DNA from 3 places in the Exiguobacterium sp. s125 genome. Region 1 is predicted to be linked to each of the others. Evidence: riboswitches for the same ligand, from Rfam matches in the RefSeq annotation. Region 1 holds a riboswitch; each other region holds the start of a gene.

The links. Region 1 has a riboswitch for lysine ahead of KNQ05_RS13095 (amino acid permease). Riboswitches for the same ligand answer to the same signal wherever they lie in the genome.
Region 2: linked by a shared signal. The riboswitch ahead of KNQ05_RS11165 (aspartate kinase) and the one ahead of KNQ05_RS13095 (amino acid permease) in region 1 are both predicted to bind lysine.
Region 3: linked by a shared signal. The riboswitch ahead of KNQ05_RS10580 (Na+/H+ antiporter NhaC family protein) and the one ahead of KNQ05_RS13095 (amino acid permease) in region 1 are both predicted to bind lysine.

Annotation. Positions count from the first base shown of each region.
Region 1 covers NZ_JACSMI010000006.1:57,095-61,375, forward strand. Annotated here, with positions in the region: gene KNQ05_RS13085 (GGDEF domain-containing protein) at 1-565, opposite strand, end outside; gene KNQ05_RS13090 (MarR family winged helix-turn-helix transcriptional regulator) at 722-1,177, opposite strand; lysine riboswitch at 1,349-1,533, shown strand; gene KNQ05_RS13095 (amino acid permease) at 1,646-3,127, shown strand; gene KNQ05_RS13100 (solute:sodium symporter family transporter) at 3,655-4,281, shown strand, end outside.
Region 2 covers NZ_JACSMI010000004.1:45,983-50,263, reverse strand. Annotated here, with positions in the region: gene dapA (4-hydroxy-tetrahydrodipicolinate synthase) at 1-42, opposite strand, end outside; gene KNQ05_RS11170 (aspartate-semialdehyde dehydrogenase) at 65-1,057, opposite strand; gene KNQ05_RS11165 (aspartate kinase) at 1,070-2,269, opposite strand; lysine riboswitch at 2,382-2,560, opposite strand; gene argH (argininosuccinate lyase) at 2,632-4,002, opposite strand; gene KNQ05_RS11155 (argininosuccinate synthase) at 3,999-4,281, opposite strand, start outside.
Region 3 covers NZ_JACSMI010000003.1:176,809-181,089, forward strand. Annotated here, with positions in the region: gene KNQ05_RS10565 (PTS sugar transporter subunit IIA) at 1-72, opposite strand, end outside; gene KNQ05_RS10570 (PTS sugar transporter subunit IIB) at 77-373, opposite strand; gene KNQ05_RS10575 (type I phosphomannose isomerase catalytic subunit) at 524-2,332, shown strand; lysine riboswitch at 2,442-2,617, shown strand; gene KNQ05_RS10580 (Na+/H+ antiporter NhaC family protein) at 2,722-4,281, shown strand, end outside.

The DNA.
Region 1 (4,281 bases):
TTTCAAAATGTCGTCGCAGTTCGGCTAATAAGCGATAGGTGACGAGGCCGGCTAATAAATTAAAGAAAATGTACGTAACCGATACTTTGAAAAACGTTTCCCAACTGTTTGTCAGTGCATAGATAGCTGGTAACGAATAGAGAATACCGATTCCGATCATTAATTCAAAAGTCAGCAATGTATTACGTAAAAATCTGCGTGCTATGCCAATTGTCAAAATGAATAAAATCATGATGACGGAAGCGAGAATCGCTCCTTCGATTTGATCAGCAGGTGTAATTAAAAAACGCGTTCCGATAATCATGACTCCCGTGATGAAGGCACTAGGCAATCCGCCAAATAATGTGGCAATCGCGACAGGAATGATACGTAAGTCAATCCGGGCAATATCAATTTGAATGCTGTTGAACATGAGGAGTACAGCAATTGCACCAGCTACACAACCTAAAATAAGGCGTGATTCAAGCTTTGATTTTGGTGTAATTCTTGGTTGATTTCGAAAAGGTAAAAATAAAAGCGTGATCGTCGTGAATAAGAGACAAAAATTTATGATGAAGTTATTCATAATAGACAACAAATCCTCCCAACTCCCCCTGCAGTATACTTCCAATTATATACTTTGAGTATACTCGTTCTACTAACGGTATAGGAGGTCTGAATGTTTAGAATAAAAAAAGAAAAACAGAATAAAACCTCTGTCCTTCTCTTGATTTTTAATTTATTAATTGGATGAGACGACTTCTTCATCCATTGTCGCGAGGATTTTATCAAATACATGGATCATCACGTTCAGTTCCTCTTCAGACAAAGTGCCGAATCGCTCCTGAAGATATTTGCGACGGACGACTTCGAGATTCCGAAAAGCGGCCTCTCCCTCGTCAGTCAAGGCAAGGACGATTGAACGACGATCTTCCGTCGAACGTGTCCGTGTCACAAAACCGGTCTTATAAAGTTTATCTGTCAAAGCGGTGACCTGACTTGTCGCAAGTTCGAACTGTTCCGCGAGTAATGTCGGACGCTGGGGGCCGTTTTCAGATAAGCTACGTAAGATGAAGAATTCACTTCGCGTTGCAGTACCTTCAAACAGTTGATTCAACTCACGGCGCAACGTCCGGAGAATCACGCGCATTTGTTCTTCTAATCGATATGTCAATTGGTCATGTTGTTCTTGTCCCATCTGAGCAACATCCTTTCTGTACTACCTTCTACCATTTAGTGTACTAAAAATATCGGAATTTTACTATGAGCACGGTAGGATTCAAAAATATAAATTGACAAACAAGAAACATATTATGTACTATGTCGAAGTAATGAATTAGTAAATCAACTTAATTAGTTCTCACTCAACCAGTGGGATGGAGGTTGCGATTCTTATGAGTCGGGTTACGGATGTCGTCAAGCGGCAGATGAAATAGCTCAAAAGGAAGAATTGCCGAAATCGTAGACTACTTTGAAAGTCAGCGATTGGGATTAGATCAAACAGGTCTAATACTGTCATGAACCGTTTGCGGTTTATGGGGAGCTATCTTTCACGACGGTAGAATGAGACGCATCATCGATATGTTGCGTTCTCATCTTCCTCTTGGAAGGTGAGGGCGCTTTTTTACGCCCTCTCAAAAATTATAAAAAGAGAGAAGCGACAGACATGAACAATTTACAACAGCAACAACAACCCCTCGATTCCACAGCAGAAGGGCTACAACGAGGGCTTCAAGCCCGGCATATGTCGATGATTGCAATTGGCGGAGCGATTGGGACCGGTTTATTCATCGCGTCAGGTGCCTCTGTTGCAGCGGCAGGACCGGGCGGTGCGTTACTTTCTTATACAATCGTCGGATTGATGGTCTACTTCTTGATGACGAGCCTTGGGGAGATGGCCGCCTATATGCCGGTCGCAGGATCGTTCTCGACGTACGGGACGAAGTTCGTCGACCCTTCATTCGGGTTCGCCTTAGGATGGAACTACTGGTACAACTGGGCCGTCACGATTGCCGTCGAGCTCGTCGCAGCACAAATCGTCATGCATTACTGGTTCCCGAACATTCCGGGCGTCTATTTTAGCGCGCTGTTTTTACTTTTAATGATTGGATTAAATTATTTTTCGGTCAAAGGATTCGGTGAAGCCGAGTACTGGTTTGCGATGATTAAAGTCGTCACGGTCATCGTGTTTCTTGGTGTAGGAGTCGCGATGATTTTTGGTATCTTTACTTCGGAGCCACCAGCAGGCTTCAAAAACTTTGGCTTAGGTGATGCACCGTTTGTCGGAGGGATTCCAGCTGTCATCGGTATCATTCTTGTCGCAGGTTTTAGCTTTCAAGGGACGGAGCTCGTCGGAATCGCAGCAGGTGAGTCGGAAGATCCGGAAAAAAATGTCCCGAAAGCAGTTAAACAGGTGTTTTGGCGCATTTTATTATTTTATGTATTTGCGATCTTCGTCATCGGAATGTTGATTCCATACACAAGTCCGAGCCTTGTCTCAAATGATATTACGGATGTTGCCGTCAGTCCGTTCACACTCGTCTTCGAAAAAGCAGGACTCGTGTTTGCAGCAGCATTGATGAATGCGGTCATCTTGACGTCCGTCTTGTCTGCCGGGAACTCCGGGATGTATGCTTCAACCCGGATGCTCTACACACTGGCACGACAAGGTGATGCACCGAAACTGTTTGCGAAAGTCTCAAAAAACGGTGTGCCGCGGAATGCGTTACTCGCGACAGGGACAATTGGTGCACTTTGTTTCTTGACATCGATGTTCGGCGGACAAGTTTATCTTTGGTTACTGAATGCTTCCGGAATGACAGGATTTATCGCGTGGCTCGGGATCGCGATCAGCCATTACCGTTTCCGAAAAGGTTTCGTCGCCCAAGGGCATGCGTTACGTGACTTACCGTACGTTGCACCGGCGTTCCCGTTTGGTCCGCTATTCGCATTTGGCCTATGTTTCCTCGTTATCGTTGGGCAAAACTATGCCGCGTTCCTCGCTGATCAAATCGACTGGGTTGGGATTGCAGCAACGTATATCGGAATTCCGTTATTCTTGGTCTTTTGGCTCGGACATAAAGTCAAACACCGGACATCGGTTGTCCGGTATGATGAGATGGAGTTTCCGAAGCATCCGAAAAAATAATAGTATAAGCTAAAGGACCCTCTCGCTTACGAGAGGTCAGACTATAAGCAAAGTGTTATCGGGAATCGGGAGATCAAGCGTCTTTTTTCGTTGCTTTCCTCGGGCGAGGCGCAAGCCGTTGCTCCTTGATCCTAACGGACAATGAGTAGGGTCTTGCCTGCCTCTGACAGTGCGTTGAAAACGCACTTTTCCCTTAGGAGTCAACGAAACATGACGCTTTTTAGGTAGTATCGTGACGGATTGTCTCTCGTTATCGCATGTTTACGCTTCTTAATAGTTTGTCTACACACAAAAACCCTCTCACTTGCGAGAGGGTTATTTGTGTATAAAAGAACCGAGTGGTTTTCCGAAAGGTTTTTTTAGTTTCTTTCCATGATATGTCCCTGCAAGTATGTCAATCCGTAATTGGATTATTTCTTTTTAATAATTTTATTTTTATCTAAAAATATTGTTTCAATAAAGTAAAAATAAGGAATAAATTCTTTACGGTAAACCTACTAAAACGATTGAGATGGAGGAAGTGTGAAATGAGTACATATGAATTGATTTTGACACTGGGTTCGGCCGCGTTCTTCATGGCGCTCGTTGCTTATGTATCCTATCGCATGACACGAGGCAAGGAACAGGGAGTTGACGAATATTTTTTGGCAGGACGTGGACTAAGCGGAATCTTTATTGCCGGTTCCTTGCTTCTGACCAACCTTTCGGCAGAACAACTGATTGGTTTGAACGGTCAGTCGTTCATGGGGAATATGTCGAGCATGGCGTGGGAAGTCACGGCAGGGTTTGCTGCCATCATCATGGCGATCTACCTGTTGCCTAAGTTTTTGGGGATGGGGATTTCGACGTTACCTGAATTTTTAAGTCAGCGCTATGATGAAACGGTCCGGCGGATGACGGTGCTCTTATTCTTACTTGGCTACATGTGCGTGACGATTCCATCGATGCTTTACTCCGGCGGGATTGCCGTCTTACAGCTGTTTAACGTACCGGAGTTATTTGGATTGAGTTATACGCAGTCGCTGTGGCTCGTCATTTGGGTTGTCGGGATCATCGGGGCCATCTATGCAATTTTCGGAGGACTACGGGCTGTCGCCGTCTCCGATACATTAAATGGAGTCGGCCTTGTCATCATCGGTTTCCTCGTTCCGATT
Region 2 (4,281 bases), on a different contig from region 1:
ATTGAACGGTGTCGCTAGTGCTGTTCCTGCTCCTTTGAACATGTTAAATTCCTCCTTAGTATGATTAAGAATGGATGCCGTTTTCTAAAGCATGACGCGCGACCTGGACTGCATTTGACGCCGCGCCTTTTCGAATGTTATCCGCGACACACCACAGATGGAATGTGTTCGCGAGCGTTTGATCTTGACGAATCCGCCCGACGTACACTTCGTCCGTCCCGCTTGCATCAAGCGGCATCGGGTACTGATTTCGCGAAACATCATCAACCAGTACGACGCCTGGCGCGTCAGCAAGTGCTGTGCGAATCGCTTCGACCGTCGTCTCGTTTGAAAACGTCACGTTGATTGCAACCGAATGCGAATTTGTGACGGGAACACGGACACACGTCGCACTGACCGGTAAGTTCGGTTGGTTAAAAATCTTCCGTGTCTCGTCAATCATTTTTTGCTCTTCTTTCGTGTACCCGTCTTCTAAGAAGACATCGATATGCGGCAAGATATTATCATGGATCGGGTGCGGATAGTTGACCGGTTCTTCACCGCGGCTGCCTCGCGCCAAGTCCTCAATTCCTTTTTGACCGGAACCGGAGACTGCTTGATACGTCGTATACGTGATTCGTTCAAAACCTAAGTGTTTGAGTGGTGCCAGGGCAACGACGGATTGAATCGTCGAGCAGTTCGGATTAGCGATCAGTCGGTCGGTGCTGCTGACCGCTTCCGGATTGACTTCTGGTACGACGAGCGGAATCGTCTCTTGCATCCGGAAAGCACTTGAATTATCGACGACAAGTGTTCCGTGTTCTGCCAGCAAGGGGGCATACTGTTCACTGATTGCTCCACCGGCTGCGAATAATGCGACGTCGATCCCGTGATGGATGATGTCTTCCGATAAAGCTGTAATCGTCACGTCCGTTCCATTAAACGAAACGACTTTTCCTGCTGATCGTTCTGAAGCATACGCCGACAGTTGACCGACTGGAAAATCGAGTTCCTTCAAGACTTGTAACATCTTTTGTCCGACGGCGCCTGTCGCACCGATGACTGCTACGTGGTACATGTTCATTCCTCCTTACAGGCTAAACGCGTTCGCGATCGCCGCGACCGTTCGTTCGATATCTGCTTGTGCGATTGTATACGAGATACTGATTTCTGATGTCGTGACTTGATAAAACGTGATGTTCTCGGCACGGAACGTCGCAAATAATTTTGATGCGACGCCCGTTGCGTCACGCATTCCGATTCCGACGACCGATAACTTGGCATGCTCGTTATGACGATCGACTTTAACGGTCGGAAAACGATCGATGATATCTTTCAGTGCCTCTTCGAGAAACTCTTCTTCATCGAGTGGACAAGAGAACGAGAGGAACACGTCACTATCAAAGGTCGTTTGACTGATCATGTCGATATTGACATGGCGATTCGATAACAATTCAAAAATGTCGGCGACTGCTGAATTGGTTTGTGGAACGTGTTTGATTGAAACCGTCAAAACATTTTTCGTTACACTGACGCTCGTGACTGCTTTTTGTTCCATCGTTTCTGTTGCCTCCATGATCCAAGTCCCTCTTTCCGATTCAAGTGTTTTCCCAACAAAGATATGCACGCCGTATTTTTTCCCGAGTTCGACGCTGCGCATCTCCATTACCTTCGACCCCAGTGCACTCATTTCCATCATTTCATCATATGAAATTTGTGGAATCGGCTGTGCCGCTTGATGAATCCGCGGATCCGCCGTATAGACACCGTCGACATCCGTATAGATTTCACAGCGCTTATCAAGGACGGCCGCTAAGGCGACAGCCGTTGTGTCTGACCCACCACGACCGAGTGTTGTAACATCCCCAAGCTCGTTGACACCTTGGAATCCGGCGACGATGACGACATCATAGGTTTCGAGTTTCTTTCGTAACAAGTCCCCGTCAATTTGTTTAATCTTACTTTTCGTATGAACCCCCATCGTGCTGATTCCTGCCTGCGCACCTGTTTGTGATAAGGCTTTTACTCCGACGGAATTTAAGGCGATGCTGAGTAACGAAATCGTTTGTTCTTCGCCGATTGCGAGCAATCGATCGAGTTCACGTCGTTCAGGACGATCCGTGATTGCTTGCGCTTGTGCGATGAGCGAGTCTGTCATCTTCCCCATCGCAGAGACGACGACCACTAATTTTTCACCTTGTTCTGTCCGATTTTTTAAATAATTCGCAATTGACTGAATCTGTTCGACAGTCGCGACCGAGCTACCACCAAATTTAAGTACAGTTGTCACAATCCTATCTCCTTTGTCCCGAAACAGAAAAAAACGACGGGCCGGTAGGAGCGTTCCTACGGCCCGTCGTTATCACGATCGGACAAACGAAGACAAAGTCTTTCGTTCTTTTACGTAAGATAGCGCTCCGAAACATCGGTTTCGGCAGTACAACGGATCTTAACCGTTGTACCAGCAAATGAGAAGAAGCATCTTTCTCATTCACTTCGGCGGATTTCCCCTTTCACATCACTCAGCATGCTCGCTTCAATAAATGATGTTACTGATGTCATCCGCGCCTCTATCTGTCGGTTGTTAGTTACAGTTATAGCAAACATTTTTTGTTAAATCCAGTCATTCGCTAAAATTTTTTCATTTTTCCGTTAATCCGCGAGTTTTTTCTTCGCTTGATCGAGTTGTACAGAAACAGCAGCAAAACCTGTCCCGCCGTAACTTCCTCTTCTTGCTACTGCTTGCACCGGGTCGAGGAGCGGATAAACATCTTCCGCGATGACGGAGTGGAACGTTTGATACGTTTCAAGCGTTAAATCTTTTAAGAAACAATTCGTCTGAACACAATGGAGGACCGCTTTTCCGACGATTTCATGCGCTTCCCGGAAAGGAACACCTTTTGTGACGAGATAATCTGCTAGTTCCGTCGCATTCGAGAAGTCTTGCATTGTCGCCTTCTTGAGCGCTTCTGTCTTAAACGTTGCTGATTCGAGCATTCCCGTAAAGATTTGAACGGATTGTAAAACGGTATCTGCCGTATCGAAGACACCTTCTTTATCTTCTTGCATGTCTTTATTGTAAGCGAGCGGTAATGCTTTCATCGTCGTCAGGAACCCCATCAGGTTTCCATAGACACGCCCTGTTTTTCCGCGAATCAATTCAGCGAAGTCCGGGTTTTTCTTTTGTGGCATCATGCTCGAACCCGTTGAAAATGCATCTGACAATTCGATGAATGAAAATTCTTGCGACGCCCAGATGATGATTTCTTCACAAAAGCGTGAGAGGTGCATCATGACCGTCGAAGCAATCCCGAGATATTCAATGACGAAGTCACGGTCCGATACAGCATCGAGGCTGTTCGGATAGACGTGCTCAAATCCGAGCAGTTCCGCTGACTTGAAACGGTCAATCGGGAATGTCGTCCCGGCGAGTGCCCCAGCACCGAGCGGCGAAATCCGAATCCGTTTCAAATTATCTGTCAGACGATCTACGTCACGGTCGAACATCCAAAAATACGCGAGTAGATGGTGTGCAAGTGAAATCGGTTGTGCCCGCTGTAAGTGGGTATACCCCGGCATGACGGTTTCGATGTGTACATCCGCCTGTTCCGTAATCACCGTCTGCAAGTTGCGGAGGCTTTCGATTAAATCAAGCACATGTTGTTCCATCCATAAATGTAAATCCGTCGCAACCTGGTCATTCCGACTTCTCGCTGTATGCAACTTCCCTGCGACCGGTCCGATTTGTTCCGTCAGCAACCGTTCGAGATTCATGTGGATGTCTTCGTCAGCAAGCGAATAGACATGTGTTCCAATCGAAGCTTGTAACGTCTTGAGACCCGCTTCGATTTTTTTCCATTCCGTCTCTTCTAGGATACCTTGTTGATACAACATATTGGCATGGGCGAGACTTCCTTCTAAATCAACTGCCGCAAGCTTTTGGTCGAATGAAATCGATGCCCCAAACGCTTCAGCCTGAGCGGAAGCCCCTTCTGTAAACCGTCCGCCCCAAAGTTTCGTCATTTTGTCACGCCTTCCTGCCGATGAACACTTGCGTGTGTCGCAATCGCAAGACCGTGCAATTTAATGAATCCTTTCGCTGCTTCATGATCGAACGCATCTTCTTTCGTATACGTCGCAAGCTTCTCGTCATAAAGTGACACCGGTGACTGACGTCCTGTGACCGTCGCATTCCCTTTGTAGAGTTTGACCCGTACTTCGCCCGTGACGTCTTGTTGCGTCGCTTTTAAGAATGCTTTCAGACCTTTCGTTAACGGTGCGTGGAACAAACCGTTGTAGATT
Region 3 (4,281 bases), on a different contig from region 1:
ACTTCGCGCATTTCCACTATGCAAAATCATCATGAATGCTACTTGTTCCATCGTCTGTTCATTTGTTTTCATTTCTTCACCCCATCAACTTAACGGCTTGTTCATAGGCCGCTTTTCCGTCGGCCATTCCGTACGCCATCATATCGATGACTTCTACTGGTTTATCTGTCGCTTGTTGAAATTTTGATAATAAAAAGCGCATTTGTGGACCAATCAATACAACATCTGCTCCATCCATTTCTTTTAAAGCCTGGTCTTGACCGACTGCCCAAATTGTCGCCTCTTCACCAAGTGATTGGGCATGTTCCTGCATCTTAGTGACGAGAATACTCGTCGACATTCCTGAACTACACGCCAACATGATTTTTTTCATTTCAACCATTCCTCCCGCGTTTTGGAATCGCTTACAACTTTGATTATACGGATTTTAACATTCATGTCTATACTTGATTTTTATTTTGTTTATTTTTATTTTTAAAAAGTGTAGTGTTGTAATCGAAAACAACTTGGAGGAGGAACAATCATGGAAGAACTGATTTGTTTTGAGCCGATTTTACAGGAGCGGATATGGGGTGGATGTAAGCTTGGTGCATATGGATTTGATACGTTAGGCAAACAAAACATCGGTGAAGCTTGGACCTTGGCTGATCACCAAAACGGGCAAACCAAGGTGAATGCCGGACGTTTTTCCGGTGATGCACTACGGGATTTATGGTCAAATCACCCTGAAATTTTCGGGATGGACACAACGGAAGCTTTTCCTTTACTCATTAAGTGGATTGACGCTGCGGATGATTTGTCCGTTCAAGTCCATCCTGACAATCATGACGCCTGTCGCCTAGAAGGACAGCCTTACGGGAAAAATGAATGTTGGTATATCGTCGATTGTCCGGCAGACGCCACCATTATTTATGGGCATGACTTCAAAACAAAAGCTGATTTGTTGCGCGCTGTCCGTGAAGACGATTTAACTTCCGGCTTGATTAATTTGCCTGTTTCACCCGGCGATTTTTTTTACGTTCCAGCAGGTACTGTTCATGCTTTAACCGAAGGGTGTCTTGTCATCGAAATCCAGCAGAATTCTGATACCACGTATCGGTTGTACGATTACGATCGAATTGACCATTCGACCAACAAACCGCGTCAACTCCACCTTAAAGAAGCACTCGAAGTCATTCAATTTCCTCATTTCCAGTACGAGGAGCCTTATGTACCGACCTCTTTTTGTTCAAGATTACTGACAACCAACGCCTATTTTTTTGTCGAGGAATGGGCCATCCATGACATGATTACGATTGCACCACGAACTTCCTTCCAAGTCATCACTATCATCAGTGGCACGCTGATCATCAACCAATTGCGTTATACCGCCGGAGACACGGTTCTGATTCCGGCAAAAGTAACTTGTACCGTTTCTGGAAAGGGGAAACTTCTATTGACTGGTCCAAATCCAACACCGAAACAACGACTTCTCATCGGAATTGATCTTGGTGGGACTCACACGCGTGTTGCCGCAATCAATCAGCACCATGTCGTAAAACAATATCGATTTTTGACAGAGGCGGCTGCTGGCCCGGACTATACAATTAAACATTTAAGACAAGCCATCCAAAAGCTACTTGAAGAATTTGAAGTCGAACGAATTGGTATCGCAGCGCCTGGTCCGCTTGATGCAGCAACGGGTCGGCTATTGTCACCTCCGAACCTGCCGGGTTGGGACGATGTAAATTTAGTTCGCCCGTTAGAAGAGTTCTTCAACATCCCGGTTTCCCTTGAAAATGATGCAAATGCCGCCGCGCTCGGCGAAGCATTGTTCGGGGCAGGACAAGACTATACATCCATCTATTACATGACAGTCAGTACAGGAATCGGTGGTGGATATGTCTATCAAAAGACGTTGATTCGAGGCGCACACGGATATGCTGGTGAAATCGGAAATACGATCATCGATGCTTCTGGACCGGAACATCACGTCTTGAACAAAGGCTCACTCGAAGGATTAGCAAGCGGTACGGCTCTTCAGACGCGGGCTGATTCATTAAATGAATCTTCTATTGCACAACTTCTTGGCAATACACAGGAAAGGCTTCGTTTCGTAAATCATTTAGCAACAGGCGTAGCGAACATCATTCACACACTTGATCCGGAAGCCGTCATCATCGGTGGCGGTGTTACGGCTTCCGCCGATTTATTTTGGGAAGAGCTCTTACAAGCCGTCAATGCCCGTCTCTACCCGACGTTACGTCAAAAAACAATCATTCGCTTAGCTGCATTGGAAGGAAATGCCGGTGTCATCGGTGCTGCCCATTTAAATCGGATGAACGCCGAATAACTTCATTGTTCCTTTTGAACAGACTTTACTACTTTTTTTAAAAACAGACTTGAAACTTTTTTCTGAAATATGATAAGGTTTTCTTATTAAAAGAATATGACTATTCTATCGATGAGGTAGAGGCGCGGTCTTAATGAGTATTTGATCTGAGGATGACAACGAGGACGATCAAGGAAAGGTAATGCTGCCGAAGTATCGTCAAGTGTCTGACTTGATGGTACTGGTCGAATTGGGAAATACCCGTTCGATTGCCATACGTGTTTTGTATGGAGCGCTCCAATTCGGCTAAGAAAGACGCATCCAGCAAGGGTGTCGGCTTTGTTGCCGGTGCCCTTGCTTTTTTATATGCAATGGGTCTCATCTTCTAAAAAAAGAGGAGGAACCACACAATGGTCAATTATTCAGATTCAATCGTTGCGCTCATTCCAGCTGTCATTGCAATCGCACTTGCAATCGTGACGCGCAAAGTCGTTATTTCACTTGGTGTCGGTATTTTGATTGGTGCTTTATTGCTGCATAGCCTTAATCCAATCGATACGGTCGTCTATCTCGGCAAAAACATCTTTAGTCTATTTTGGGCGGATGGGGCGTTAAATGAATGGAACGTCTTATTACTCATCTTCTTACTATTACTCGGTGTTCTATCGACGCTTATCCAAACATCGGGCGGTGCACATGCCTTCGGTGAATGGGCAACAACACACGTCAAGACAGCGCGCGGCGCTCGCCTCGCAGCATTTGGTTTAGGTATTTTAATCTTCATCGATGATTACTTCAACAGTCTTGCTGTCGGGAATGTCAGTCGTCCGTTAACGGACCGTCGTGGCGTCTCGCGTGCAAAACTTGCTTATATTATTGACTCGACGGCTGCTCCAGTCTGTGTCATCAGCCCGCTTTCAAGTTGGGGAGCGTTCATCATCTCAATCATCGCGGGTATCTTGACGACACATTCGATTACGGAGTATTCCGCATTCAGTGCTTTCATGATGATCGTGCCACTCAACTTCTATGCGATTTTCGCTCTATTGCTGACGCTTTACATCGCGTACACAGGGATTGCGGTCGGACCGATGCGGACGCATGAACTTCGTGCATTAAAAGGTGAACTTTTCGACGCAAGTAAAGGAACACCGATGGGGATGGCAGAGGAAGTCAAAGAACACGAAGGTGGAAAAGTACGTGACCTCGTCGTTCCGATTATCGTTCTCGTCATTGCAACGGTTTCCGCATTACTCTTTACCGGTGCTCAGGCACTCGCTGCTGACAATCGTGCATTTACGTTGATTGGTGCATTTGAAGCGACAGACGTAACACGTTCACTCGTTGCTGGTGTCGTCATCAGTTTAGTCGTTGCTTTCCTGATGTTGATTGGTCGGAAAATCCCGGCGCGCGAATACGGACACAGCATCTGGGCTGGGATGAAATCCATGTGGCCTGCTGTCGTCATCTTATTATTCGCTTGGACAATCATCGCTGTTATCGGTGACATGAAAACAGGTGAGTACTTAGCAAGCTTCGTCAGTAAGTCGATTTCTGCTTCGTACCTCCCCTTCTTATTGTTCTTGATTGCAAGCTTAATGGCATTCTCGACAGGTACAAGTTGGGGAACATTCGGTATCATGCTGCCGATCGGTGCTGACCTCATCATGGCGGTCGAACCGAATCTCTTACTTCCGACGCTCGCTGCCGTTCTTGCCGGATCCGTCTTCGGAGACCACTGTTCACCAATTTCCGATACGACGATTCTCAGTTCGACAGGTGCCGGTTCGCATCATATCGATCACGTCACGACACAACTTCCGTATGCGTTGGTTGGTGCAGCGACATCGGCAGTCGGCTACCTTGTGCTCGGTTTAACCGATTCATCAATCATCGGCTTCATCGGTGCACTTATCGCCTTCTTACTCGCACTCGTCGTCCTGAATGTCGTCTCGAAACGCGGCAAAGTA